Regions from separate parts of the Kitasatospora sp. CMC57 genome, predicted to be linked through region 3. Evidence: riboswitches for the same ligand, from Rfam matches in the RefSeq annotation. Region 3 holds a riboswitch; each other region holds the start of a gene.

Region 1 (7,160 bases), 1.1 Mb from region 3:
GTACGACCGGGGCGATCAGGCCTCGGTGGTCTCCGCCGACTCCTCGGAGACCGCCTCGGTGGTCTCGTCGGTGGTCTCGTCCTCGTCGTCCTCGAAGGAGACGACGTCGCCGTTGGTGTCGGTGACCTTGGCGGCCTCGACCACCAGCGCCAGCGCCTTGCCACGGGCGACCTCGCCGACCAGCAGCGGCACCTGGTTGCCCTGGACGACCTGCTGGGCGAACTGGTCCGGCGTCATGCCGGAACCCGCGGCGCGGCGGATGAGGTGCTCGGTGAGCTCCTCCTGGTTCACGCCCAGCTTCTCCTTGTCGACGATCTCGTCGAGCACGAACTGGGTCTTGATGCCCTTCTTGGCCTGCTCCTCGGTCTCCTGGGCGAAGTCCTCGACGGACTTGTCCTGGGTGGCGAGGTAGGTCTCGAGGGTCAGGCCCATGGGCTCGAGCTGGTGGTGCTCGAGGTTGTGCTTGCGGGTCTCGACCTCGTCCTTGAGGAGCTTCTCCGGGTACTCCATCTCGACCAGCTTCAGCAGCTCGTCGAGCACCCGCTCCTGGGCCTGGGTGGCCTGGTCGAACTCGCGCATCCGCTCGAGGCGCTTGCGGGAGTCGTCCTTCAGCTCCTCCAGGCTGTCGAACTCGCTCGCCAGCTGCGCGAACTCGTCGTCCAGCTCGGGGAGTTCCTTCTCCTGGACGGCGGTCACGGTGACGGTGACCTCGGAGCTCTGGCCGGCCTGGGTGCCGCCCTTGAGCTCGGTGGTGAAGGTCGCCGACTCGCCGGCGGACAGGCCGACCACGGCCTCGTCGATGCCGTCCAGCAGGCGGCCGGAGCCGATCTCGTAGCTCACGCCGGTGGCGGTGCCGTCCTCCGGCACCTCACCGTCGACCTTGGCCTCGAGGTCGAGGACCACGACGTCGCCCTCGGCGGCGGCGCGCTCGACGTCCTTGACCGAGGAGAAGCGCTCGCGCAGCTGCTCCAGCGACTTCTCGACGTCGGCGTCCTCGACCACGATCGGGTCGACGACGACCTCGATGCCCGAGAAGTCCGGCAGGGTGATCTCGGGACGCACGTCGACCTCGGCGACGAAGCTGAGGTCACCGCCGTCGGCGAGGTTCTCGACACCCTGGATGTCGGTGATGTCGGGCTGTCCGAGGACCTCGATCTTGCCCTCGTCGACGGCCTGCGTGTAGAAGCGCGGCAGGGCGTCGTTGACCGCCTCTTCCAGCACGGCGGCACGGCCGAAGCGCTGGTCGATGACGCGGTTCGGGATCTTGCCCTTACGGAAGCCCGGGACCGAGACCTGCTGGTTGATCTTCTTGTACGCCGCGTCGAGGCTGGGCTTGAGCTCCTCGAAGGGCACCTCGACGGTGAGTCGAACCCGGGTCGGGTTCAGAGTCTCGACGGCGCTCTTCACGGTTGGGTCTCCTAGTGGGCTTGCGGTCAGGTTGTCTCCGCCGTCCGACGACCGGCCGTGGGCCGATCGGGTTCGGGCGAGACGGGTGATGGGCGGTTGGAGCTGCATCTCCCGTATTGGGGTGGACGGTGAGCGTGACTCCTCGCCCTCGGGTGGTCTGACCTGTGCACATGCCACAGGGACGACCACCAGCGGCCCATCCTACCGGTACCACGAAAGGCGGACGCCAGGGCGCTGCGGTTCGGGCCCCGGAAGTCCCCCGATGGCGGCTCCCGGACCACCACCTCCACCCGCCGTGCGAGGCGAAACGCCAACAGGGCCCCGCCTGTTGACGAGACCCTGCCGCACTGTCGGGGTGGCCGGATTCGAACCGACGGCCTTCCGCTCCCAAAGCGGACGCGCTACCAAGCTGCGCCACACCCCGTGGTGCCGAGAGAAGCGTACACGCCACCCCCGTTACCCCTTTGGTCATCCCGATGACCCGCCGAAGGGGCCGAACCGCCCAAGCAGTGTGCGAGCAACCGACCCGACCAGGTACGCTGACCCTGTCCTCGCGACCGGCAACGGTCCCGGGGGCGCCGTGTGCTCCGGCACCACGCGCGGGTGTAGCTCAATGGTAGAGCCCCAGTCTTCCAAACTGGTCACGCGAGTTCGATTCTCGTCACCCGCTCCAACGCTTCGGCCCCCTGGTCAATGACCAGGGGGCCGAAGTCGTCTGAGGCTGGATCAGACGTTGACGCCGTGCGCGCGGAGGTAGGCGACCGGGTCGATGTCGGAGCCGTAGTTCGGGCCGGTGCGGACCTCGAAGTGCAGGTGCGGGCCGGTCACGTTGCCGGTGGCGCCGGAGAGGCCGAGCTGCTGGCCGGCCGAGACGGACTGGCCGACCCGGACGGAGATCGAGGAGAGGTGGGCGTACTCGGAGTACTTGCCGTCGGCGTGCTTGACGATGACCTCGTTGCCGTAGGCCCCGCCGTTGCCGGCCGAGACCACGGTGCCGGCCGTGATGGCCTTGACGCTGGTGCCGGTCGAGGCGCGGAAGTCGACACCGGTGTGGTGACCACTGGACCAGTTGGAGCCGGCGGCGCCGTACGGGGTGGAGGTGCCGCCGCTGACCGGGGCGACGTAGCCGCCGGTCGCGACGGTGGCCGGCTGGGCCTTGGGGGCCACGGCGGCCTTCGGGGCGGTGCTGGCCTTGGGGGCGACGGTGGTGGACTTGGAGCGGGACGCCTTGGTGGAGTCCGTGGTGCTCGTGGTGGAGGAGGAGGACTTGGTCTCGGCCTTCGGGGCCTCGGCGGCGGGCTTCGGGGCCTCGGCGGCGGGCTTCGGGGCCTCGGCGGCGGGCTGCGGCGCGGCGGCCACGGCCTTACCGGCCAGCGAGAGCTGCTGACCCGGGTAGATCAGGTTCGGGTTGCCGCCGACCACGGAACGGTTGTCCTGGTAGAGCTTCTGCCAGCCGCCGTCCACCTGCTTGGCGGAGGCGATCTTGGAGAGGGTGTCACCGCTGACGACCCGGTAGTTGCTCGCGGCCGGGGCGGCAGCGGCAGCCGGGGCCACGGCGGGGGCGGCCGGGGCGGTCTCGGTGGCGATGGTGGTCACGGCGGCGGGGGCGGCCTGCGGCACGGAGGCGGCGGCGTGGCCCTGGTGGGCGCTGGCGGCGGCGACCGGGAGTGCGAAGGTGGCGCCGAGTACGCCGGTCGCGACGGCGATCCGGGTGAGGTGGGACAGCTGGACGCGACGGTGCTTGCCCTGTGCGGACATGGGGGTGGTCCTCTCCGACGCCTACGAGGTGAGCTGTCGGGTTCGGGCGGGAGATGCCCGGCCGCAGGAATGCGGCTTCACCCCAAGCCGTCCCGGTCACACCGGTTCGGCGACTTACCTTGGGTCCCCCGCTCCTGCCATGCGTGCCTGGTACGAGGCGCCGGGCGGCGGCAGGACTCGGCGTTCCGCCCGGTTGAGCCGTCCGGTCGTTCACCGGACAGGCCACGAAGCAAAGCCGATGGTCCGTGGAGTTGGCAAGCCCCCATCGGCGGACAACCCGGGATGATCAGGGACGAAGGTCACGTCGGAGCCGGGACTCGGGTCCCCGGGGGCCTTGATCAGCGACGCTTCGTCTGCGACCGGTTGACGGAGGGTGCCCGATCTCGCCCTCCGTGGCCGTCCGGACCCGCTCCGCCAGCACGGAGAGTGACACCGCTCACGTCCGGCCGATACGCTCGCCACGGTTGAGCTCGAACGCCGGTGTTCGAAGCGCCGCTGAGCAAGGAGCCCCGCCTGTGCGCCCCGAGGAACGGCTGGCCGTCATCCAGCGCGCGGTGATCCGCGAGATGGGCCGCCTCGGCCAGGAGTTCACCGTCGACGGCCCGCTGGTGCGCGGACCCGGGACCACGGCGGTGGCCTTCCGGGACCACGACGAGCACGGCACCGGCGGCGGCCACGTCGATCTCGGCTACGTGCTGCGGCTCGGCCAGGGCGACGCGCCGGTGATCTGGGACTGCGCGGCCGGCGTGGGCGGCACCGAGGTGGAGCGGCTCGACAGCGCCGTCCGGATGTGGGCGGACACCACCGCGTCCGCCGTGGTCGGCCTGATCACCGGCAGCGGTGACCACTACGACGCCCCCGAGTTCCCCGGCTGGCACGTGGTGCAGGGGCCGGCCGCGGTGTTCGGTGCCGACACCGACCCGCTGTTCGACTGGGTCACCGAGCGCGACCTCGGCCCAGTGCTGGCCGCCGCCGTGCTGCCGAAGCTGACCGAGCGCCAGGTGAACGGGGTGAAGCTGTTCCTCGGCGGCAAGGCGGGCGACGACGTCGCCGAGGTCCGGGTCAACGGGACGGTCTGCGAGCCGGCTTCGGCCGCCCTGCGCGCCCTGGACTGGCCACGGGGCGAACGGCTCTGCTGGGCCCGGCTGTTCCTGCTGCTGGTCGCCGAGCACCCACAGCCCGAGCACCCACAGCCCGCGCACCCGCTGCACAGGCACCCGCGACCCGAGGCCCCGGGGCAGGCCGAACTCCCGCCGTACCGCCGCTGGTTGAACCGCTGGCGGCGGAGCCGTCGCTGAGTCCGGCCCGGCCCGGGTCAGTCCCGTCCGGTCAGCTGGCGACCGAGGAGATGGTCTGCGCGAGCTGGGTCAGGAAGTCCTGGATCGGCTTGGCCGCCGTGGACTGGCTCAGCATGAAGCCGAAGAGCGCGGCCATGACCGCATGACTGGTCTTCAACTGCTTGTTGCGGATGAAGATGACCACGATGATCCCGAACAGGACCAGCGCTGAGACGGAGAAGGCCACCAGGACTCACTTCCTCATTCTTTCGTAGCGAGCTTCGTGGCGGGCCCAATCCCCCGAGACCCCCGAGAATCGACCGTCCCACCCGAACTCAGTGTGGTCGTTCGTGCCGACTGCGTAAAGGACTTGCCGGAAGGCAGCCTCGAAGATCCTGCGATGTGAGACGAATTTCCGCCGACCGAGACGATAGCCCAGCCAACCTGACGGGCCGTCGAACGGGTACCCCTAACTGGAAGTTGGCGGCTCCCGCCCTGGTGGGCGCGGACCTAGATCCACTTTGGCGGGCCGTCGTCAGGAATGGCCGAAGAGTGGTACACCGACTTGACACATTCCGGCCACCGGTCGGTCACCCGCGCCAGAGCAGCAGGACCGCCCGGTCGTCGTTCACGTCCTTGGCCACCGACTCGATCAGCTTCACCGCCGAGCCCCGGCCGCCGTGTTGGGAGAACGGAGCACCACCGATCAGCCGGTCCGCCTCGCCCATCAGACGGTCCATCCCCTCGGTCAGGTCCCGGCCGGGGATCTCCACCATGCCGTCGGTGCAGAGCATCAGCACGTCGCCCTGGTCCAGCCGGCCGCGGACCGCCTCGAACACGGCCCCGTCGTAGACGCCGAGCAGCGCACCCTCGGTGGACTCCTTGACCTCCCAGCGGCCGGTGCCCGCGTGCCGCTGCATCCCAGGCAGGTGCCCGGCCGAGAACAGCTCGTACTCGCCGGTCTCCAGGTCAAGCACCAGGTGCACGGCGGTCGCGAAACCCTCGTCCCAGTCCTGCCGGAGCAGGTAGCCGTTGGCGGCGGGCAGGAACTGCTGGGCCGGCAGCGAGCCGAGCAGGCCGCCGAACGCGCCGGAGAGCAGCAGCGCCCGGGAGCCCGCGTCCATGCCCTTGCCCGAGACGTCGGCGAGGACCACCTCCAGGACCCGCCGGCCGGGTCCGGTCCTGGTGGCCACCACGAAGTCGCCGGAGAAGGACTGGCCGCCGGCCGGGCGGAGCGCCATGTCGGCGGACCAGCCCGCGGGCAGCGCGGGCACCCTGCTCTGCACCCGGAGCCGCTCGCGCAGGTCGAACAGCATCGAGCCGCCGCCCCGCCACGGCACACCGACCCGGCTGCGGAACTGGGCCAGCAGCAGTCCGGCCACGCCGACCGCGCCGACCACCAGGGCGGCGCCCGGGGTGACGCCGAAGACGTACGTGTCGGGGCGGTCGCTGGCCACCCGCTCGCCGGTGTGGATCAGCGACTCGACGGAGAGCCCGAGGGCTGCGGCCGCGTAGAGCAGCACCAGCGTGCCGGGCCGCAGCAGCAGCGCCCCGGCCAGAATCGGCAGCACCAGGGCGGTGGGCGGGGCCCAAGCCGGGATCAGGACGTTGAGCGCCACCAGCAGCGGTACGGCGACGATCAGCACGGCGAAGGCCAGCCAGTCCGAGGCGTCGCCCCGGAAGTAGTCCACCCCGGTCCGGCGCAGCACTCGGCGGGCCCGGAGGAGCCTGCTGCGCAACCGGGCCGTCCACGGGCTGTCGGCCGCCTCTGCGGCCGGGCCCGATTCAGTCGGCCGGGTCGTCAAACCCGGCGTGCTGCCAGCCATGGGCTCTGACCTTATCCACCGGCGTGGGCCCCCGTCGACGGTTGGGGCGCCGCCGGGCGCACAGTTCCGGCGCGGATCGAGCCGTTTCGACCCGCCGGAGGCGCCCACCCGCCGCTGAAACCCTGGCGGGATCCGTGGGGTCAAGCCGCCGAATATAGGTCGCGCACGACACAACTCGGTGATAGCTGTTGGCACATGACCGCTGATGCCCTGACGGGCGACCACCTGACAGCTGACGGCCTGACCGTGCGCCCCCTGGCGGCCGAGGAGTGGGACGACTGGTACCGGACGCTGGAGGTCGCCTTCGGCGGCCAGGAGGAGCACCCTGAGGAGCGCGCGCTCTGGCGGGAGCTGACCGAACCGGAGCGCTCAGTGGGTGTGTGGGACGGCAACGCGCCGGTGGCCTGCGCCGGTGCGTTCTCGCTGCGGATGACCGTCCCGGGTGGGGTGATGGTCCCAGTGGCGGCGGTCACCATGGTCGGCGTGCTGCCGACGCATCGGCGACGCGGCATCCTCACCGGGCTGATGCGCCGTCAGCTGGCCGGGCTGCGGGACGGCGGCGAGGCGCTCGCGGTGCTGACCGCCTCGGAGTCCGGCATCTACGGCCGGTTCGGCTACGGCCTGGGCAGCTGGCGGATGGCGCTGACGGTGCCGACCGGCCGGGTCGGGGTGCGGGCCCGGGTGGACCGCGGCGTCCGGCTGCGGCTGGCCGACCCGGCCGCCGCCGGGCCGGCCTGCGAGGAGCTGTACGCCGGGCTGGTGCCCGAGCGGCCCGGCATGCTGGAGCGCCGCCCCGGCTGGGAGAAGCTGCCACTGCTCGACCCGCCGGCCGGCCGGGACGGTGCCTCGCCCCGGCAGTGCGTGCTGGCCGAGGACCGGGAGAGCGGCGAAC
Region 2 (7,160 bases), 4.8 Mb from region 3:
CGTCGTACTCGAAGCCGGTGTTGGGGGCGTCGTAGTACCAGCTCCACTGGCTGTCCCGGACGCCGTAGACGGTCGGGGTGAACAGGCCCTTGGCGCCCCACCGGGAGCTGTGGTTGTAGACCACGTCCTGGTAGATCTTGATGCCCTTGGCGTGCGCGGCGTTGATCAGGTCCTGGTACGAGGCACCGGCCGACTCCAGCCGCGGGTCCACCCGGTAGAAGTCGTACCCGTGGTAGCCGTGGTAGTCGTAGTCCGAGCGGTTCAGCACCACGGGCGTGATCCAGATCGCCGAGAAGCCGAGGCCCTTGACGTAGTCGAGCTTCTGCACCAGGCCCTTGAAGTCACCCCGGAACATCGGGTCGTTGCCGGCCGCGTTGCCGGACTTCACGTCCTGGCTGCCGCCCCGGTTGTTGCTGCTGTCCCCGTCGTTGAAACGGGCCGTCAACACGAAGTAGATCGGGTCCTTGCGCGGGTCACCGCCCAGAGGCGTCCCGCCGGCCGGGGTGGGCTCGGCCGGGCCTGTGGTGGCGCAGGACGCGGCCGAGGCGGCGGAGAGGTTGCCCGCCGCGTCGCGGGCCCTGGCGGTCCAGCAGTAGGCGGTGGTGGGCTCGAGACCGCTCTGCGAGTAGACCGTGGAGCCGGTGTCGGTGACCGAACTGCCCTTGGTGCCACCGGTCCTGGTGATCTGGTAGCCCGTCACCCCGACGTTGTCGGTCGCGGGGTTCCAGGTCAGCACGGTGGCGGTGCCGGTGGCGGTGGCGGCCACACCGGTGGGGGCGGTCGGCGCGGTGGTGTCGGGCACCGCGGCGGCGCAGGGGTCGACGGCCGTGGCCGTCACGGTCCTGTCCTTGACGGTGCTGTTGCCGCTGCCGAGTTGGTAGTTGACGCCGTTGTTGTTGTCCCAGACGCCGTTGCCGTTGTTGAAGGTCGCCTGCCAGGCGGTGGCGGTGCCCAGGCTGACGCTCTTCTTCACCCAGCCGGCGCAGGCGGCCTCCATGCCGACGCCGGGGCTGGTGGTCCAGGCGCCGCCGGTGGGCGCCCAGTGCAGGTTGACGGTGGACCAGCCGACCGTGGCGGTGGCGTACCAGACGGTGGCGGCGTTACCCGGCTGGGGAGTTGGCGGCGGTGTGCCGCTCCCGCACGGGTCGCTGTGGGCCACCACGCCGTTCTTGACGGTCACCGCGCCGGTGCCCAACTGGTAGTTGGCGCCGCCGTTGTTGTCCCACGTGCCCGAGCCGTTGTTGAAGGTCGCCTGCCAGGTGGCGGCGGTGCCCAGGTCGACGGTCAGCTTGACCCAGTCGGTGCAGGCGGCGGTGAGCCTCGTGCCGGGCACGGTGGTCCAGCCGCCGCCGGTGGCGGCCCAATGCAGGTAGTACGCCGACCAGTTCGTGCCCGCGGTCCAGTAGTAGACGGTGGCGGAGGTCGGGGCGGCGGAAACGGTGGTGGTGGCGGTGGCCCTCGCGGTGAGCGCGGGCAGCAGGGTGGCGACCAGTCCGGCGACGACCGCCAGGACGGCGAGCAGCGGACTTCGACGGCGGGGACTTCGACGAAGGGGACGGCGGCGTGCGGCTTCACGGTCCACGGATGGACTCCTCGGGGCCTGATGGGGTGGGGGAGAACCCGTCGACAGCACAGGGCCTGGGAAGGGCACTGCGGCGCACGCCACCGACCGGGAGTTGACGTTCCATCTTGCGCAAGATGCCGCAAGATGTTTCAGGGAGCGTACCCGGCTGTAAATCACCCGTAAAGAGTCGCGGTGGGAAACGACGGTGCCCGCCCCCGGAGTTCGGGGACGGGCGCCGGAGGTGACGGGTGGTCAGCAGCCGAAGTCGACCTGACGGAAGGTCGCGTAGTGGTCCGAGGTGTAGTACTCCTCGTGGAACACCTTGCCGGTGATGATCCGTCGGGCACCTCGGGTCCACGATCCGGGCGTCTTGACGGTGTACTCGTGGTAGTAGCCGCTGTCCTGGTCGGGCAGTACGCCCTCCCGGTTCTGGAAGACGACGCCGTCCTGGCGGTACGGGAACGGGCCGCCCTGGTCGATCAGCCGGACGGTGTCCCGGCCCTGGCTGGGCAGGGCGGTCAGACAGATGCTGCCACTGACGTCGGCGGAGGCGTCGGTGGCGAACACGGCGGTGGGGGCCAGGGTGACCAGGCCCACCACGGCGACGGAGACGGCACGGGTCTTCAACGCGCGTAGAGTCATTCGCATGACTGACATTGTGTGGTCATGTCAGGTCCCTGGGGAAGTGCTGCGCCAATACTTCACTTGCGCGTAACTACCTTGGAATCCAAGCGACTTGTCACGGACGGCCATCCGGCGGGAGCCCCGACGCCCCGGGCGGGGGCCGACCCGGCGAGCCGTGCCACCCGGGAGCCCGTGTGAGGCAGCTCTCGTTGTCGATGGCCGGACGACCTGCCTAGCCTGCATGGAGTTGTCCGCACCTACGCGGACGCCATCGCCGGGACGCCGAGTCCTGTCCACCCGGCGCCGGTTGCCCGAGCACCGAACATGGACAGGAGCGGGGGAACCAGGTCAGTCTGCGGTGCCCCCTGCTCCGGCATGGGCCCGCTCGGGGTGAAGCCGCTCCCACAGCGGCCGGGCGATCCTCTTGCCCGAACCCGACAGCTCACCTCGTAGGCGTCGCAGAGGACCCTGCCCATGCGCACAGCCCTTACCCCCGCACGCCTCGGCGTGGCCGCACTGGCCGCCGTACCGCTGATCGCCACCGGCCTGTCCGGTCAGGCCCAGGCCGCCACCACGGTGACCCAGGACCGGCTGACCCCCACCACGATGGCCGCGAACACCTGGACCAAGGCCGGGCTGACCGTCCACTCCGGCGCCTGCTTCACCGCCAAGACGCTCGGCGTCGGCGTCCGGGACGCGGCCGGTCACAACCTGGACTTCCCAGGCAACGCCTCGAACGTGCAGATCTGCCCCGGCGGCGTGACCTTCACCAGCGGGGCCCGTACGCTGCCCGCCGGCACGTACACCCAGTTCGGCTTCTGGCAGGACTACTCCGGTGGCTGGCACAACCTGCCGTCGCAGCAGCTCACCGTCGGCGGCACGGTCGCTCCCGCGCCGGCCCCGACGCCCACCCCGGCCCCCGCGCCGACCCCGGCTCCGGCGCCGACGCCCACCCCCGCGCCGGCCCCGACGCAGCCGACCACCACCTCGCCGATCCCCGGCAAGGCGCTGACCTGGTCCGAGGAGTTCGACAGCTCGATCGCCTGGGGCTCCAAGTGGGTCGGTGACAAGAGCAGCTCGTACCGCTACGGCAACCACAACCCGGACGACAACAAGCTCGACTGGATCAGCACCAGCGGCGTCTCGGTCTCCGGCGGAGTGGCGACCTTCACGGCCAAGCCGTCCAGCCACACCCTGGAGAACGGCAAGCAGGCCTGGGACACCGGGCTGCTCACCACCGAGTACTCCAGTCAGGGCTTCCAGGTGAAGACCGGCGACTACGCCGAGACCCGGGTCAAGCTGCCGGCCGGCTCCGGCGCCTGGCCCGCGCTCTGGACCTGGAAGAACGGCAACGGCGAGATCGACAGCTTCGAGTACCACCCCGACAACGCGGGACTGCTGGAGCTGACCAACCACGTCAAGTCCGGCTCGAAGTACTACACCGACGCCAATGCGGTCGGCCACGACAAGTGGGTCACCATCGGCACCTACTACGGCGCCAACTCGGTCGACTGGTACGTCAACGGCGCCAAGGTCTTCTCCGACGGCACCGGTGTCGGCGCCGACTGGTCCGCCTACCTGATCCTCAACCTCTCGGTGGGCGCCGGGCAGTACCACCCGGGACCCTCCGGCACCGCGCCGATCAGCTTCTCCTCGGACTACGTCCGGGTGTACCGCTGACTCAGCTGACGGTCAGCGTGAACGGCGTGCTGTCGTTCGCGGCGTTGTGATCGTCCACGCTCACCACCCTGACGTGCCCCTCGGCCTTCGTGCCGTGGGGCACGTCGGCGTTCACCCGGACCGGCACCAGCGCGGTCGCGGTCCGCAGCGAGGGCAGCCCGGCGCCGAAGGTGCAGCTCACCACCCGGCCGACCAGGGACCTGCAGTTCGCCGGGAAGTACGGCCCCACGGCGGTGAACCCGGCCGGCAGGTCGATCAGCACGGTGAACGAGGAGCCGGTCTGCTGCGGGCCGAGGTTGGCCACGAAGCCGTGCACGGTGGTGGTGCCGCCCGGCGTGGCCGGGCCGGGGTCGATCCTGACCACCTCCAGGTCGGAGTTCGAGGGCACCGCGCTCGCCGTTGTGGCACCGAGCACCAGCGCCGCCGTGGCGGCCAGGCCGGTCATCACCCATCTGCGCACTGTCATCACCTGTCTGCCGATCGTAGTGATCCCGGTACGCACTGTATCGGCGTAGCGTGGATTCCCACGGAGGTGAGGACAGTGTCCGGAGAGGTCTTGAGTGAAGTCAGCGCGGTCGTCGGACCGGACCGCGAGGCCGAGTTGGTGACGTCGTACCGGGAGCTGGTGGCCGGTCCGCTGCCGGAGGGGCTGATCAGGACGGAGCTGCTCCGCGGCCCGGGCGGACGCTGGCGGGTGCAGAGCCTGTGGCGGGACAAGGCCGCGCTGGAGGCGGTGCGGTCCAACCCCAAACTGGCCGCCGCGCCCCGACTATTCGCCCAGGTGGGCGCCGAGCCGGAGCTGGCGGTCTTTCATCTGACGGCGTCCCAGGTCGGCTCGCTCATGCTGGACTGACCCGCCGTCAGTGCAACGGGCCGTCCGAGCCGCAGGGTGTCAGGGGGCCAGCACCTGCCCGAGCCGGCTCGCGATCTGCCGCATCACCGGCACCAGCGCGGTGTTGCCCGCCTGGGCCTCCAGCGCCCGGATCCGGGCCTCGGGCCCCGAGACCGAGAGCGCGGTCGGGGTCGGCGCACCCGGCACGGCAACGGCAATGCAGCGGACGCCGATCTCCTGCTCCTGGTCGTCCACCACGTAGCCGCGCTCCCTGGCCCGGGCCAGCTGGGTGAACAGCTCGGCCTGGTCGGTGACGGTGTACGGGGTGTGCGACTGGAGCGGTTGGGTGCCGAGCACGCCGCGCGCCTCGGCCTCGTCCAGCTGGGCCAGCAGGGCCTTGCCGACCCCGGTGCAGTGCGGCTGCACCCGGCGGCCGACCTCGGTGAACATCCGCATCGAGCGGCGCGACTGCACCTGTCCGACGTACACCACCTCGCCGCCCTCCAGCACGGCCAGGTTGGCGGTCTCGCCGGTGGCCTCCATCAGCTCCGCCAGGTACGGACGGGCCCAGCTGCCGAGCAGCCGGCCGGCGGTCTCGCCGAGCCGGATCAGCCGGGGGCCGAGGGTGTAGCGGCGGGCGGTGTCCTGGCGGACATACCCCTGCGCCACAAGGGTACGGATCAGCCGGTGGATGGTCGGCATCGGCAGCCCGGAGGTGGCGGAGAGCTCGCTCAGGGTGGCCACCCCGCCGGAGTCGGCCAGGGCTTCGAGGAGCTGGAACGCGCGCTCGACGGACTGCACGCCGCCGGTGGCACGGTCGGCCCCTGTGGGTGCTGCGGCGGAGGTGCTGGCCACCGGCGTTCCCTTCGCTGTCGGAGGAGGAGTAGAGTCCCAGCGATCTACCTCAACAAAGCGTTGAAATTCTGTATCGCGGAAACTAGTCTCCACCTTACAGAACCGAACCCGCCAGTAGGTGGGTCGGTATCGAGGAGGTTCCCACCGGAACCTCCCTGTTGGCTCAACTGTCCAAGGAGTGTTCTGCCATGGCTGCAGATCAGGACCCCGCCGGCGCATCCCCCGCCGCTCCGGTCGTCACTGTCGCCGGACCGCGCGTCCCCCGCAGCGAGGAGGTGCTCACTCCCCAGGCGGTCGCCTTCGTGGTCGGTCTGCACCGTGCGTTCGAAGGCCGCCGGCAGGAGCTCCTGGCCCGACGGAAGACCCGCCGGGACGAGATCGCGGCGGCCGGAACCCTCGACTTCCTCCCCGAGACCGCCGGGATCCGCGCCGGGGACTGGAAGGTCGCCGAGGCGCCGCGCGCGCTGCGGGACCGCCGGGTCGAGATCACCGGTCCGACCGACCGCAAGATGGTGATCAACGCCCTCAACTCCGGCGCCAAGGTCTGGCTCGCCGACTTCGAGGACGCCACCGCCCCCACCTGGGAGAACGTGGTCAGCGGCCAGGTCAACCTGATCGACGCCTTCGAGGGCCGGATCGACTTCACCACCGACGCGGGCAAGTCGTACGCGCTCAAGCCCGCCGCCGAGCTGGCCACCGTCGTGGTTCGGCCGCGCGGCTGGCACCTGGACGAGACCCACCTGATGGTCGACGGCGCCCCGGTCTCCGGCGGCCTGTTCGACTTCGGCCTGTACTTCTTCCACAACGCCGCCCGGCTGATCGCACGCGGTCCCGAGGACCCGAACTCGGGCCCGTACTTCTACCTGCCGAAGACCGAGAGCCACCTGGAAGCCCGGCTCTGGAACGACGTCTTCACCCACGCGCAGGCCGCGCTCGGCATCGAGCACGGCACGATCCGGGCCACCGTGCTGATCGAGACGATCACCGCCGCGTTCGAGATGGACGAGATCCTCTACGAACTCCGCGACCACGCGGCGGGCCTCAACGCGGGCCGCTGGGACTACCTCTTCTCGATCGTGAAGAACTTCCGGGACGCGGGCGAGCACTACATCCTCCCCGACCGCAACACGGTCGGGATGACCTCGCCGTTCATGGCCGCCTACGCCCGGCTGCTGGTGCAGACCTGCCACCGGCGCGGCGCGCACGCGATCGGCGGCATGGCCGCCTTCATCCCGTCCCGCCGCGACCCCGAGGTCAACGCCGCCGCGCTGGAGAAGGTCAGGGCGGACAAGGAGCGCGAGGCGGGCAACGGCTTCGACGGCTCCTGGGTGGCTCACCCGGACCTGGTCCCGGTCGCCCGCGCCTGCTTCGACGCGGTGCTCGGCGACCGGCCGAACCAGAAGGACAACCCCGGCTCCACCGAGCCGGTGACGCCCGCTCAGCTGCTGGACATCGCGGGCGCGGGCGGCAGCTGCACCGAGGCCGGTCTGCACAACGCCGTCCAGGTCGGGATCCGCTACATCGAGGCGTGGCTGCGCGGCCTCGGCGCGGTCGGCATCTTCAACATGATGGAGGACGCCGCGACCGCCGAGATCTCCCGCTCGC
Region 3 (7,160 bases):
TCGCGATCGCCACGGCTGCGGACGGCGTCGTCCTCACCACCGCCGGCGGCGAGGAGGCGGCTGCCGCCGCCGGGATCACCGGAGTGCTGCTGGCTGCGCGGCTCGCGGTGCCGGTCGTGCCCGCCGCCCTGGACGTGCCCGGTTCGGTGCTGGCCGCCGTCGAGCACCTCCGCGCCACCGGGTCGGTCCGGCCCGCGCTGGCCCCGCTGGTGATTGGCCCCGAGGCCGACCCCGAGCTGCTGGCCACGGCGGCGGAGGAGACCGGCTGCCCGGGGGCGGCCCCGCTCGGCGCCTACGCGGCGCTCGGGCAGCTGATCGCTTCGGCGTACCTCTCCGCTCTGGAGATCGCGCTCGCCGACGAGGCGTAGCCGTCTTCGCGGGGTCCTGAGCTTGCACTGCCAGGGGCCCGGGGAACGACGACGACATCGAGGTCGCCGTTCCCCGAGCCCTTCCGCTCAGGTGAGGCGCGCCGTGCGGGCCGCCGCGTCGTGCAAGGTCACCTGTGGGGTCGTGACCGGGCGCGGGCCCGGGGTGGCGGTGGTGGGGGTGCGGCTGTTGTCGCGGTGGACCTCGACGGCCTGGGACTGGCCGGCCCGTCGGAGGACGATCCGCTTGGGTTCGGGCAGGGCGGGGTCGAACCAGAGGTCGGCGCCGCCGAACTCGCAGTCGAGCACCGCGACGTCCTCAGGCGCCCCGCCGTCCACCGCGCGGAACGCGACGCCCGCCTTCCGATAGCCCATCAGCCGACTGCGGGTCACCAGGACGGTCTCGCCCGGCAGTTGGTGGTGCATGGTGGAGACCGCGAAATCCGACTGGCCGGCCCCGTCGATCAGCAGGCCGTCCAGCACCGTGCCCTTGTCCCGGCCGAGGGCGTGCAGCGCCACTCCCCCGCCCGCGTTGCCGTACAGGACGCTGCCGGTGTAGTCGAAGTCGTTCAGGTAGGCGCCGTGCTCGATGCCCCATCCTCCGTTGTGGTAGGCCACGAACTGGCCGACCGCATGGTGGTGTTGGGCGTTGAGCCAGACGAAGATGCCGTTCTCCAGGTTGTTGTGCGCCAGGCAGCGTTCGAAGGTCCAGACGCCCTCACTGGTCTCCGGCCAGTGGTAGCCGGAGGCACCGTTCGCACCCTGCACGCCCACCGCCACGCAGTCCCTGGCCACACCGCCGGTACCCGCGCCGAGACTGAACCCGGTGAGCCGGTAGCCGCGCGGGTTGGGGTCGTAGAGCGTCCGGGAGGCAACGCAGGAGTCGTACGTGATGTCGTCGGACGGGCCCTGCGGCGTCCTGGTGTCCAGCGGCCCGTCCCACCAGTAGGCGTCCTCCCGGGTCTGGTGGCTGATGCAGCTGCGGAAGGTGATGCCGTGGCTGGCGTGCGGGACGAACGCGTGGCTGCCGGTGTCGCGGACCACGACTCCCTCGACCACGGTGCCCCGGCTGGTGTCGCCGAGCATGTGGAAGTGCAGCCCGTACCGGCCGAGCACCGGCTCGGTGAGCGGCTTGCCGTTCCACTGGTCCTTGCCGGGCGCTCGAGGGCCCAGCCAGCGCAGGGCGGCATGCCGGACGTCGGACGGGCGTGAGCTGGTCAGGTGGACGTGGGCGCGGCCGTTCTCGGTGCCCTCGATTCGGACATTACGGGTCAAATTCAGCACCTCGGCCCCGACGGTGACACCCCCTCCGGTCGCCACCCGGGGGTGCGGGTGCCTGAGCGGGCCGTCCAGGGTCACCGCGCTGCCGCTGATAGCGGCGATGGTCCGCAGGTCGTACCGCTCGGAGAAGCCGTCGGCGTCCGGCGCGCCGGTCGGGGTGATGGCGAGCTCGTCGCCCGGGCGCCAGCCGGTCGGTGCGGTGGTGAGGGTGACCGTGGTGGCGCCGGCCTCGAGTGCGCCGGCCGCGCGCACCCAGGCCGTCCTGGCGGCGCCGTCCAGCCGCAGGTAGCCCGCTCCGGTGACCCAGAGGCCGGTGTCGGACGGCACCAACGTCATCCCGCCGCCCTGAAAGCGGCGTTCGTCCACATTCGGGAAGCGCAGGGTGTGCAGGGCGGCGTCGGCCGGGGCCAGCGTCAGGCTGCCCTTCACCTCGACGTTGCCCGCCGAACTGAGCACCACCGATCGGTCGGCCGCGAAGGTCAGCGAACCGGAAGCTTCGATCACCAACGAACCAACGGTCACATCACCGTCCAGCACCACGTGGTCGGCGATCCGAACGGCTGCGGTGGGATTCGGCAGCGCGCCGCCCCATCCGGCCGGATCGGACCACGGCCGGGGCGGCGCGCTCGGCTCCGGGGAGGGCGACGGCGAGGCGGACGCCGGGGAGGACGGCGACTGCCCGTCGTGCGCATGGGACGCCTCCGGAGGAGGTGGCGGCAGAGCCGAGGCGCCGTCAGGGGCGTCGGCGGTGCGCCGGACCAGCTCCTCCACCCCGATCGCGGCGACCACCGTGCCGGCCGCGATCCAGCCGAGTACCTTCCTGCGCCCGGCCGTTGCCGAGTCGTTATCTTCCGGCACCGGTCCGGGTCCCTTCGCGTGCCGCATGGTGCCGCGTACCCCTCCCCCGGGCCGCATCCGCGGCCGCCTCGCCTGAAGCATAGGCAAGTCCCTTGAGTGGCAAGGGCTTTGATCAGATTCGATCGAAATCCGTCAGCGGAACGACAGCTTCCGGTTCATGGAGGTTCCGTAAAGAAACCTTGATCAGCCTCACACAGGTTTGCGGTTTCAACTTGAGTCTGCCTACCGTGCTCCCCTGTTCGTGGCCACACGGACCCAGTTCACCCGGAACGCCGAGTCCTGCCACCGGGTGAACAGGCAGCGCAGCAAAGCACCATGGCAGGGGCGGGGGAACCACAGGTAAGTCGCCTGCGATTGGTCCGATTCGACCGATTTCAGGCTTGGGGTGAAGTCGTGCTCACACACGACCGGGCAACTCCAGCCCGAATCCGACAGCTCACCTCGCAGGCGTGGGAGAGGAACGCATCTTCATGCTGTCCAGCAGCGCGTCCAAGCGCACCCGCCGTCTGATCGCCGCGACCGGCGTGGTCGGCATCGGCCTCTCGGTCCCGTGCTTCACGGCCGGCTCCGCCTCCGCCGCCTCCGTCTCCACCTGGGACAAGGTCGCCCAGTGCGAGTCCACCGGCGACTGGAGCATCAACACCGGCAACGGCTTCTACGGCGGCCTCCAGTTCACCTCCAGCACCTGGGCCGCGTTCGGTGGCAAGCAGTACGCCGCGCAGGCCAACCAGGCCTCCAAGGGCCAGCAGATCGCGATAGCCGAGAAGGTGCTCGCCTCCCAGGGCCCCGGCGCCTGGCCGGTCTGCTCCGTCAAGGCCGGTCTGACCAAGGGCGGCGGCGCTCCTCAGATCGACACCTCGGCGACCACCCCCAAGGCCGCCACCCCGAAGGCGGCCGCCCCCCAGGCCGCCCCGGCCCCCCAGGCCGCCCCGGCCCCGAAGGCCGCCACCCCGGCGCCGAAGGCGGCCGAGCAGCAGACCACCACCACGACCACCGCGGCCAAGTCCTACACCGTGGTCGCCGGTGACTGGCTCTCCACCATCGCGCAGAGCCAGCACGTCGAGGGCGGCTGGGAGAAGCTCTACGAGCTCAACAAGGCGATCCTGCCCGAGGGCCCGGACACGATCTACCCGGGCCAGAAGCTGGCGCTCGGTGGCACCACCACGGTGCTCACCAGCGCGCCGAAGCCGACCGCCCCGGTGCCGGCTCCGTCCTCGACCGGCACCGGCACCGGCACCCGGACCGCCAAGAGCACCAAGGCCGCGTCCGGCGCCGCCGTCACCACCACGGTGGCGGCGACCGGCAGCAAGGCCGCCGCGGTCAACTTCGCGCTGTCCAAGGTCGGCCAGGCGTACGTCTACGGCGGCAGCAGCAACGGCGGTTGGGACTGCTCGGGTCTGACCCAGGCGGCCTTCCGTCAGGCCGGGATCTCCCTGCCCCGGATCGCCAACGACCAGGCGGACGCCAGCACCCGGGTCTCGCTGGACCGCCTCCAGGCCGGCGACCTGCTGTTCTGGTCGAGCAACGGCAGCAACTCGGGCGTCTACCACGTCGCCATGTACATCGGTGACGGCAAGTACGTCGAGGCCGCCAACCCGCGCTCGGGCGTGCGGACCGAGTCCATCGCCAACTGGGCGCCGGACTTCGCCGGTCGCGTCTGACCCGCTCGCCGCTGCCCCCGGAGACCTGGTCGGCTCCGGGGACAGCGGCGTGCGCGCGGCGATTATCCTTACCGGTGATGTGCGCCTTCGCTCCGTTGGTCATGTCGCGGAGGTACCCAACGACGAGCGAGGACCGGCCATGACCGAGCAGCCCACCGCGACCCAGCGGATCGCCGAGACCATCCGGCCCGCGATGCTCCAGGGCCTGCAGAACGCCGACCTCGGTGGGCCCTCCGGCACCCAGCACATCAACGCGTGGGCGGACTGGATCGCCGAAGCGGTCTTCCACACCGTGGTCCAGCCGCTCGCCGCCGAACGCGACGCCTTCGCCGACCGGGTCGACACCCTCAGCGAGATCGCCAAGCGGCACAAGACCGACTACCTGGACGCCGTCCAGGACGTCCAGCGCCTGACCGCCCGGGTCACCGAGCTGGAGGCCGAACTCGCGGCGCTGCGCGAGCCGTCGGCCGAACCGCCGACTGAGCTGCCGACCGTGCCGACGGCCGACTGAAACCTCGCCGCCCCTGCCCCGGCGGCTCTATGCTGCGGCGGTATCCCGCGAGCAAGGAGCCCCGCATGGCCAAGGTCACCGTCTCGCTCGACGCCGACTTCGCGATCGAGCTGATGCTGCTCTCCGGTACCAGGAACCCGCAGGACGCGGCCGAGTTGATCCTCCGTGACTACCTCGCCCGGGGCCGCCGCACCGAGGCCCGCACCTCGGACGCCGCCGACGAGGCCCGACTGGTCGACCGGCCCGGCCCGATCGTCCAGGAGGGCTGACGCCCGGACTGCGGACAGCAGTGTGGGGCACGAGGGAGAACCCTCGTGCCCCACAAGGCCGTTCGCTCAGCTGCGCGGGTTGGCACCCGTCGAGCCGCGCATCACCAGCTCGGGCTGGAACATGAACTCGGCGCGCTGGCCCGGGCTTCCGCCGACCTCCTCCAGCAGTGCGTCGACGGCAGCGGTGGCCATCGCCTCGACCGGCTGGCGGATGGTGGTGAGCGGCGGCTCGGTGAAGGCGATCAGCGGGGAGTCGTCGAAGCCGACCACCGAGACGTCCTGCGGGACCGCGAGCCCCCGCTGCCGGACGGCCCGGATCGCGCCGAGCGCCATCATGTCGCTGCCGCAGACGATCGCGGTGCAGCCCTTGTCGAGCAGCGCGTTGGCCGCCGCGTGGCCGCCCTCGACGCTGAACAGGGTGTGGTGCACCAGCCCTTCGGCCTCCGCCTCACTCAGGCCGAGCAGCTCACGGACGGCTGCCGTGAAGCCCTCGATCTTGCGCAGCACCGGCACGTACCGGCGCTGGCCGACCGCAAGACCGATCCGCTCGTGGCCGAGCTCGACCAGGTGCTGGACCGCCATCCACATCGCGGCCCGGTCGTCCGGCGAGATGAACGGCGCGGCGATCTTCTCGCTGTAGCCGTTGATCAGCACGAACGGGACCTGACGCCCCGTCAGTTTGGCGTACCGGTCGTGGTCGGCCGTCGAGTCGGCGTGCAGGCCGGAGACGAAGACGATGCCGGCCACCCCCCGCTCGACCAGCATCTCCACCAGTTCGTCCTCGGTGGATCCGCCCGGCGTCTGGGTGCAGAGCACCGGCGTGTAGCCGTGGCGGCTCAGCACCTGTTCGATCACCTGGGCCAGTGCCGGGAAGATCGGGTTGCTCAGCTCCGGGGTGATCAGCCCGATCAGCCCGGCGCTGCGCTGCCGCAGCCGGGTCGGGCGCTCGTAACCGAGCACGTCGAGGGCGGCCAGCACGGTCTGCCTGGTCGTGGCCGAGACCCCTGCTTTGCCGTTGAGGACGCGGCTGACGGTCGCTTCGCTGACCCCCGCCTGCGCCGCGATGTCCGAAAGTCGCGCCGTAGTCACGATCCCAGAGCCTATTGCAACCATGTCAGACCGCCCACCAGATGGTGCTGTCCGCCGGCAGAACCGTCTCACCGTCCACCGCGACGGCTTCGGTGGAGGAGAGCAGGATACGGCCGGGAGCGGCTATCCGGACCGGCTCGGCACCGGCGTTCACGGTGCAGACGAAGGAGCCGCGGCGGAAGGCCAGCACGTCGGCCGGCGTCTCCAGCCACTCCACCGAGGTGCCCGCGCCGAGGTCCTGGTGCTCCCGACGGATGGTCAGCGCGCTGCGGTAGAGCTCCAGCGTCGAGGTCGGGTCACCGGTCTGCACCTCCACGCTCAGCCCGGCCCACTCGGCCGGCTGCGGCAGCCAGCTCGGGCCGCCGACGGTCGGGCCGAAGCCGTACGGCGCCTCGGTGCCCGACCACGGGATCGGCACCCGGCAGCCGTCCCGGAAGCCGTCCTGGCCGGCCTGGCGGGAGAACGAGGGGTCCTGACGGACCTCGTCGGGCAGGTCGGTGACGTCCGGCAGGCCGAGCTCCTCGCCCTGGTAGACGTACGCGGAGCCGGGCAGCGCGAACATCAGCAGGGTGGCGGCGCGGGCCCGGCGCAGGCCGAGCTCACGGTCGCCTGCGGTACGGATCTGGGTGCCCAGGCCCGGCGGGTTGGCGAAGCGGGTGGCGTGCCGGGTCACGTCGTGGTTGGACAGCACCCAGGTCGCCGGGGCGTCCACCGGGCGCATCGCGTCCAGCGAGGTGTCGATCACCTCGCGCAGCTCGGCCGCGTCCCAGGAGGTGCCCAGGTACTGGAAGTTGAAGGCCTGGTGCAGCTCGTCCGGGCGGACGTAGTTGGCGGTCCGCTGCACGGTCGGGGTCCACGCCTCGGCGACGCCGATCCGCTCGCCCGGGTACTCGTCCAGGATCTTGCGCCAGGCGCGGTAGATGTCGTGCACACCGTCCTGGTCGAAGAACGGCATCACGTCGTTGCCCAGGAGCTTGAGCTGGTCCGAGCCACCGAGGTCGGGCAGGCCGGGCGCCTTCACCATGCCGTGCGCGACGTCGATCCGGAAGCCGTCCACGCCCATGTCGAGCCAGAACCGCAGGATCGAGCGGAACTCGTCGGCGACCGCCTGGTTGTCCCAGTTGAA
Region 4 (7,160 bases), 3.0 Mb from region 3:
ACGGTTCGGGCCGACAACGGGTTACCGATGTCCGGAAAGCCAGGGAAAGAAGCCTTTTGGCCCGCGTCGACACCCTTGGCCAAACGCCCCCGAGCTTGGAGACTGAGCACCGTCAGGAGAACCACGCGCACCCCACAACTCCCGGGAGCCCCACGTGATCCGCACCCGCACCGCGCTCCGCCACGGCCGCACCACCGTCGGCGTCCTGCTCGCCGGGGCCGCCCTGGCCGCCTGTGGCAGTGGGGCACCCCATCAGGGGTCGGCGGCCGTGGTCGGCGGTGAGCAGATCTCCATCGCGGCCGTGGAGTCCCGGGTGACCGGCCTTCGGGACGCCGTCGCCGCCGAGTCGGGCGGCGAGCGGACCACCGAGCGGGCCGGGCTGGTCCGGCGCACGGTCGCCGAGCTGGTGCTCAACCAGGTGGTGGCCAAGGCCCTGGCGGACCGCCAACTGACGGTCACCGACGGGGAGATCGACGAGGCCAGGGAGAGCGAGGCCAAGCTGCTCGGCGGCACCGCCGAGCTCCAGCGCGAGCTGCTGTTCAAGCAGAGCGTCCCGGCCGCTGACGTCGCCGCCTTCTACCGCCAGCAGTTGGGCATCCAGAAGCTCGCCGCCGCCCAGGGCAAGGACGCCCGCACCGCCGAGGGCGACGCCGTGGTCCGGGCCGCGCTCACCGACGCCGGGGCCAAGCTGCGGATCGAGGTCAACCCGCGCTACGGCCGCTGGGACGTCAAGCAGATCGGCCTCACCAACACGGTCTCCGACTGGCTCCGGCAGCCCACGGCCACCGCCTGACCCCGGCCGGGCCGGGTAAGTTCGGTGGTGTGGACACTCCGAAGCTGATCCTGCTCACCACCACCCACCGGGTCGCCCCCGGCCTGCTCTCCTGGCCCGCCTGGCAGGCCCTGCACGGGGCGGCCCGGGTCCTCGCCGGGGACCCGGACCACCCCCAGCTGGCCGCCGTGCGGCAGGCCGGGGTCGAGGTGGAACTCGTCGAGCGCGGCACCGCCCCCGCGCTGGCCCGGCTGCTCACCGGCACCGAGGGCACCGTGCTCTGGCTCGGCAGCACCGACGGCGACCCCGGGCTGACCGACGCGCTGGCCCGGATCGCCGTCGAGGAGGCAGGCCAGGTCCCCGAGATCGAGGTGCTGCCCGGCTCGTACGACCTGCCCGGCGCCCGGCTGCTTGACCTGGCTTCGGTGATGGACCGGCTCCGCTCGCCCGGTGGCTGCCCCTGGGACGCCGAGCAGACCCACGAGTCGCTGGTGAAGTACCTGGTCGAGGAGACCTTCGAGCTGGTCGAGGCGATCGAGGACGGCGACCGCGAGACCTTCCGCGAGGAGCTCGGCGACGTGCTGCTCCAGGTCTTCTTCCACTCCCGGATCGCCGAGGAGGACGCCGAGGACCCGTTCTCCATCGACGACGTCGCCGGCGACATCGTGGAGAAGCTGATGTACCGCCACCCGCACGTCTTCGGCGACGTCGAGGCCACCGAGTCCGCGCAGGTCGAGGCCAACTGGGAGGAGCTCAAGGCCGCCGAGAAGCAGCGCGACTCGGTGCTGGACGGCGTCCCGGCCGGTCTCCCCGCCCTGGCCTACGCGGCCAAGCTGGTCTCCCGCGTCCGCCGGGCCGGCTTCACCGCCGTCCCCGACGCCCCGTACGCCCTCCCGGCCGAGCTCACGCCGGAGTCGGTGGGCCGGCTGCTGCTCGCCGTCGCCCAGCGCGCCCATGACGCCGACGTGGACATCGACGCGGCCCTCCGGGCGGCGGCTCGCGCCTACCGCGCCGACGTTCGGGCAGCCGAATCGCAGAGCTCGGCCAGGTGAGGACCAAAGGCTCGGGGCTCTGCTCAGGTACGGCTCCGGGTCCCTGACCGTGGATCGGGTGCCGTGGCGCGGCCTTACGCGGGCTGCTCGGCGCCGTTGCGCTGGCGGGGGACGACGACCTCGCTGATGGCCTCGCCGATCTGGGCGAGGAGTTCGGCCAGCGGGTCGAGGTGGTTGGGGAGGTCGGCGAGGGGGACGATGCGTTCGCCGTCGGGGCCGGCCACGCAGAAGAGGTCGATCGGGCCGAGGTGCTTCGCGGCGGTGGCCACCAGCGCCGCGACGTCGCTGGGCTGCCGGGCGTCGCCGCTGACGCCGACCACGGGGCAGCCGGGCCGGTCGAGTTCGGCGGCGAGGTCCTCGGCCACTCCGGGGTGTTGGTCGGCGATGAGCATGCCGGCGGCGCCGGCCGCCGAGAACCGGCGGGCCAGACCGATCCCTGAACCGCCTTCGAGCACCGCGATGACCACCACTGCCCCGGCTACCCGCATGGCCTGCTCCTCCCTGAGAGCTACGCCCGGTGGAGCACGCCGCACCGGCGTCCACCGAGACCGTATCGGAGGATCGTAAGCACGCCAGGATCCTCCGCAAGAGCAATTACCCGTCAGGTGACCCAGCTCACTCCTGTCCTGGCAGGTTACGGTGCACGACATGCCGGACACGTACCGAACCGCTCAGCCCGAACTCTTCACCTGGGAGTTCGCCGCCGACCCCTACCCCGCGTACGCGTGGCTGCGCGAGCACTCGCCGGTGCACCGCACCACGCTACCGAGCGGGGTGGAGGCGTGGCTGGTCACCCGGTACGCGGACGCTCGGCAGGCATTGGCGGACGGGCGGCTGTCGAAGAACCCGGCGCACCACAGCGGGCAGGCGCACACGAGCGGCCGGGTGGGCATCCCGGGCGAGCGGCAGGCGGATCTGATGACGCACCTGCTCAACATCGACCCGCCGGACCACACCCGGCTGCGGCGGCTGGTGTCGAAGGCGTTCACGCCCCGCCGGGTAGCCGAGTTCGAGCCCCGGGTGCAGCAGTTGACGGACCGGTTGATCGACGACTTCGCGGCCCGCGGCTCGGCGGACCTGATCCACGAGTTCGCCTTCCCGCTCCCCATCTACGCCATCTGCGACCTGCTCGGCGTACCGCCGGAGGACCAGGACGACCTGCGGGACTGGGCGGGCGCCATGATCCGCCACCACGGCGGCCAGCGCGGCGGGGTGGGCCGGGCGGTGAAGCGGATCAGGACGTACCTGCTGGAGCTGATCCACCGCAAGCGGGCGGACCTGGGGGACGACCTGATCTCCGGGCTGATCCGGGCGAGTGACCACGGTGAGCACCTGACCGAGAACGAGGCCGCGGCGATGGCCTTCATTCTGCTGTTCGCCGGCTTCGAGACCACCATCAACCTGATCGGGAACGGCACGTTCGCGCTGCTCCGCAACCCGGCGCAGCGCGCCCTGCTGCAGGAGTCGGTGCAGCGCGGCGAGACGGCGCTGCTGGCCACGGCGGTGGAGGAACTACTGCGCTACGACGGTCCGGTGGAGCTGGCCACCTGGCGGTTCGCCACCCAGCCGCTGACCATCGGCGGCGTGGACATCCCGGTCGGGGACCCGGTGCTGGTGGTGCTGGCGGCGGCCGACCGGGACCCGGCCAGGTTCGCCGAGGAGAACACCCTCGACCTGGCCCGCAAGGACAACCCGCACCTGGGGTTCGGCCACGGCATCCACTACTGCATCGGCGCCCCGCTGGCCCGGCTGGAGGGCCAATTCGCCCTGGCCACCCTGCTGACCCGGCTGCCCGACCTCCAACTCGCCGCCGACCCGGCAGACCTGCGGTGGCGGGGCGGTCTGATCATGCGTGGACTGCGGGAGTTGCCGGTGTCCTTCACGCCGGAGGGAGCGGTTTCCCGCTGACGGCGTGTCGGTCACATCTGATCGGGTGTGATCTGAGTGCGCATCAATCCGGACATCACAGTACGGTTTGTGGACGATCCACCGCGCAGCGTGATTTCGATGTGATGTGCTCGACATAAGCTTGTGATCTGTCTGGTCATCTGCTTACCCTCCCTGGTGTTCGCAGCTGCGAACCCCGTGCGCGGAACGCCGAATCCTGCCCGCCGCGCTGCCGGGGACACCGACCAGACCCTTGGGCAGGGGCGGGGGACCCAGGTAAGTCGCCGTCCCCCACGGCTTGGGGTGAAGCCGCCAGCAGTGGCGGCCGGGCCACCTCCCGGTCCGAACCCGACAGCTCACCTCGCAGGCGTGCGGAGAGGAAATTCTTCATGCTCTTCACCGGATCGGGCCGTCACCGTCGTCGTACCCAGGCCGAGAAGGCCATCGCCGTCGCGGGTGTCGCGGGCGTCGGCCTCGCACTCCCGCTGCTGACCGCCACCGGCGCGCACGCCGCCCCGGTCGACACCTGGGAGAAGGTCGCCCAGTGCGAGAGCGGCGGCAACTGGAGCATCAACACCGGCAACGGCTTCTACGGCGGACTCCAGTTCACCCCGAGCACCTGGAAGGCGTTCGGCGGCCAGTCCTACGCCGCGCAGGCCCACCAGGCCAGCAAGGGCCAGCAGATCGCCGTCGCCGAGCGGGTGCTCGCCTCGCAGGGCCCCGGCGCCTGGCCGGTCTGCTCCGTCAAGGCCGGTCTGACCAAGGGCGGTTCGGCCGCAGCCGTGGACACCTCGGCCGACCGGGCCTCCCGCTCGGAGACCCGCACCCCGGCGCCCAAGGCCGCCCCGGCGCCCAAGGCCGCCCCGGCCCCCAAGGCCGCGCCGAAGCAGCAGGCCGCGCCGAAGCCCGCCACCCCGAAGGTGGACGCGCCGGCGGTCAGCACGCCGAAGCACGCCGCCCCGGCGAAGCCCGTCACCGGCGGATACACCGTCAAGTCCGGTGACACGCTCTCGGGCATCGCCGCCGCGCACGGACAGGACTGGCAGCAGGTGTACCAGGCCAACCGCTCCGTCATCGGCGGTGACCCGGACCTGATCCTGCCGGGCCAGGTGCTCGGGCTCGGCTGACGCGACATCCCGCCAGAGGGGGTCGTACCGCTTACCGGTGGTACGGCCCCTTTCGTGGTCATTCAGGTGAACTACCGGCGAGTAGCCGAACCACACGGTGAGACGGGGCCGAGGTCGGCGTGGTGCCGGGGCCAGGTGCGGTTAGGCTCTGGTCGTATCGACAACAGATCCCGCTTCCGTCAAGGAGATGCCTCGTGCCGTCCATTGATGTCGTCGTAGCCCGTGAGATTCTCGACTCCCGTGGCAACCCCACGGTCGAGGTCGAGGTCGGTCTGGACGACGGCAGCACCGGCCGTGCCGCCGTCCCGTCGGGTGCCTCCACCGGTGCCTTCGAGGCTCTCGAGCTGCGTGACGGCGACAAGAACCGCTACTTCGGCAAGGGCGTCGAGAAGGCCGTGCTGGCCGTCATCGAGCAGATCGGCCCGGAGCTGGTCGGCTACGACGCCACCGAGCAGCGCCTGATCGACCAGGCCATGCTCGACCTGGACGCCACCCCGGACAAGTCCTCGCTCGGCGCCAACGCGATCCTCGGCGTCTCGCTCGCCGTGGCGCACGCCGCCTCCGAGGCCAGCGACCTGCCGCTGTTCCGCTACCTCGGTGGCCCGAACGCGCACGTGCTGCCCGTCCCGATGATGAACATCCTCAACGGTGGGTCGCACGCCGACTCCAACGTCGACATCCAGGAGTTCATGATCGCGCCGATCGGCGCGGAGTCCTTCTCCGAGGCCGTCCGCTGGGGCGTCGAGGTCTACCACACGCTCAAGGGCGTGCTGAAGGAGCGCGGTCTCTCCACCGGTCTGGGCGACGAGGGCGGCTTCGCGCCGAACCTCGACTCCAACCGCGAGGCGCTGGACCTCATCGTCGAGGCCATCAAGAAGGCCGGCTACGTGCCCGGCAAGGACGTCGCGCTGGCGCTGGACGTCGCCGCCTCCGAGTTCTTCAAGGACGGCGCCTACCAGTTCGAGGGCAAGGGCCTCACCTCGGCCGAGCTCATCGACTACTACGCCGAGCTGGTCGCCTCGTACCCGCTGGTCTCCATCGAGGACCCGCTGGACGAGCAGGACTGGGACGGCTGGAAGGCCATGACCGACAAGCTGGGCGACAAGGTGCAGCTGGTCGGTGACGACCTGTTCGTCACCAACCCGACCCGCCTGGCCCGTGGCATCGAGACCGGCACCGCCAACGCGCTGCTGGTGAAGGTCAACCAGATCGGTTCGCTGACCGAGACCCTGGACGCCGTCGAGCTGGCCCAGCGCAACGGTTACCGCTGCATGATGTCGCACCGCTCCGGCGAGACCGAGGACGTCACCATCGCCGACCTCGCCGTCGCCACCAACTGCGGCCAGATCAAGACCGGCGCCCCGGCCCGCTCCGAGCGCGTCGCCAAGTACAACCAGCTGCTGCGCATCGAGGAGATCCTCGACGACGCCGCCGAGTACGCCGGCCGTGGCGCGTTCCCGCGCTTCCGCTTTGCGGAGTAGTCGGCACGGCAAGTCGTACGCCTGAGACACCCGGGGCTGAAACCCCAGGCGTCTGCACCGGTGCCCCGGCTCCCACCCCGTAGGGTGGAGGGCCGGGGCACCGGCATGTGATCAGGAGGGGTACCAGCGATGTGGAAGATTCCGGGTTTGGCGGCGCGTCCGCGCTTCACCAGCCGGGCCACCGTCCTGGTGCTCGTGCTCTGCTCGCTGGTGGCGATCCTCGCCTACCCGACCCGGCAGTTCATCGCGCAGCGCTCGGAGATCTCCGCCCAGCGGGCCAAGGCCGAGCACGCAAGGCAGCAGGTCGAACAGCTCCGCCGGGAGCGCGCCCGCTGGCAGGACCCGGAGTTCGTGAAGGCGCAGGGCCGCGAGCGGCTGCACTACGCGATGCCCGGCGAGACCCCCTTCATCTCGGTGGACCCGCACCCGCCGACCACCAAGTCCTCCTCGGCCGACGCGGGGTCAGCTCCGCAGGCCAAGGCCGCCCAGCCCTGGTATGCCAGTGTCTGGGACTCGGTCGACCAGGCCGACTCCACCCCCGCACCCCGCTAGATACCGCCAGAGGCAGCACATCCCCATGACTGAGAACCCGACCGTCCCGGACCAGGACGTCGCCGCGATCGCGGCCCAGCTCGGCCGCGTCCCGCGCGGCCTGCGCGGCGTGGCGCACCGCTGCCCGTGCGGCAACCCCGACGTGGTGGAGACCGCGCCCCGGCTGCCGGACGGCACGCCGTTCCCCACCCTGTACTACCTGACCTGCCCCAAGGCCGCCTCGCTGATCGGTACCCTGGAGGCGGACGGCGTGATGAAGGATCAGACCGCCCGGCTGGCGGAGGACCCG

What was found. Region 3 has a riboswitch for cyclic di-AMP ahead of ACKUU6_RS27085 (transglycosylase family protein). Riboswitches for the same ligand answer to the same signal wherever they lie in the genome.
Region 1: linked by a shared signal. The riboswitch ahead of ACKUU6_RS22145 (M23 family metallopeptidase) and the one ahead of ACKUU6_RS27085 (transglycosylase family protein) in region 3 are both predicted to bind cyclic di-AMP.
Region 2: linked by a shared signal. The riboswitch ahead of ACKUU6_RS05870 (hypothetical protein) and the one ahead of ACKUU6_RS27085 (transglycosylase family protein) in region 3 are both predicted to bind cyclic di-AMP.
Region 4: linked by a shared signal. The riboswitch ahead of ACKUU6_RS13355 (transglycosylase family protein) and the one ahead of ACKUU6_RS27085 (transglycosylase family protein) in region 3 are both predicted to bind cyclic di-AMP.

What each region holds. Positions count from the first base shown of each region.
Region 1 covers NZ_AP035881.2:4,931,640-4,938,799, reverse strand. The annotation lists gene tig (trigger factor) at 16-1,407, opposite strand; tRNA gene ACKUU6_RS22155 (tRNA-Pro) at 1,758-1,831, opposite strand; tRNA gene ACKUU6_RS22150 (tRNA-Gly) at 2,007-2,080, shown strand; gene ACKUU6_RS22145 (M23 family metallopeptidase) at 2,134-3,165, opposite strand; cyclic di-AMP (ydaO/yuaA leader) riboswitch at 3,171-3,335, opposite strand; gene ACKUU6_RS22140 (DUF6348 family protein) at 3,681-4,463, shown strand; gene ACKUU6_RS22135 (hypothetical protein) at 4,495-4,689, opposite strand; gene ACKUU6_RS22130 (PP2C family protein-serine/threonine phosphatase) at 5,033-6,181, opposite strand; gene ACKUU6_RS22125 (GNAT family N-acetyltransferase) at 6,464-7,160, shown strand, end outside.
Region 2 covers NZ_AP035881.2:1,272,943-1,280,102, reverse strand. The annotation lists gene ACKUU6_RS05880 (carbohydrate binding domain-containing protein) at 1-1,582, opposite strand, end outside; gene ACKUU6_RS05875 (ribonuclease domain-containing protein) at 1,817-2,212, opposite strand; cyclic di-AMP (ydaO/yuaA leader) riboswitch at 2,495-2,659, shown strand; gene ACKUU6_RS05870 (hypothetical protein) at 2,663-3,868, shown strand; gene ACKUU6_RS05865 (hypothetical protein) at 3,870-4,328, opposite strand; gene ACKUU6_RS05860 (antibiotic biosynthesis monooxygenase) at 4,425-4,721, shown strand; gene ACKUU6_RS05855 (IclR family transcriptional regulator) at 4,761-5,555, opposite strand; gene aceB (malate synthase A) at 5,744-7,160, shown strand, end outside.
Region 3 covers NZ_AP035881.2:6,035,743-6,042,902, reverse strand. The annotation lists gene ACKUU6_RS27095 (sirohydrochlorin chelatase) at 1-368, shown strand, start outside; gene ACKUU6_RS27090 (hypothetical protein) at 456-2,504, opposite strand; cyclic di-AMP (ydaO/yuaA leader) riboswitch at 2,765-2,967, shown strand; gene ACKUU6_RS27085 (transglycosylase family protein) at 2,975-4,165, shown strand; gene ACKUU6_RS27080 (hypothetical protein) at 4,305-4,676, shown strand; gene ACKUU6_RS27075 (hypothetical protein) at 4,742-4,945, shown strand; gene ACKUU6_RS27070 (LacI family DNA-binding transcriptional regulator) at 5,012-6,058, opposite strand; gene ACKUU6_RS27065 (glycoside hydrolase family 13 protein) at 6,060-7,160, opposite strand, start outside.
Region 4 covers NZ_AP035881.2:3,045,785-3,052,944, reverse strand. The annotation lists gene ACKUU6_RS13375 (SurA N-terminal domain-containing protein) at 155-793, shown strand; gene ACKUU6_RS13370 (MazG family protein) at 823-1,824, shown strand; gene ACKUU6_RS13365 (SDR family NAD(P)-dependent oxidoreductase) at 1,899-2,312, opposite strand; gene ACKUU6_RS13360 (cytochrome P450 family protein) at 2,473-3,732, shown strand; cyclic di-AMP (ydaO/yuaA leader) riboswitch at 3,945-4,095, shown strand; gene ACKUU6_RS13355 (transglycosylase family protein) at 4,101-4,838, shown strand; gene eno (phosphopyruvate hydratase) at 5,033-6,319, shown strand; gene ACKUU6_RS13345 (FtsB family cell division protein) at 6,449-6,871, shown strand; partial or broken gene ACKUU6_RS13340 (DUF501 domain-containing protein) at 6,897-7,160, shown strand, end outside.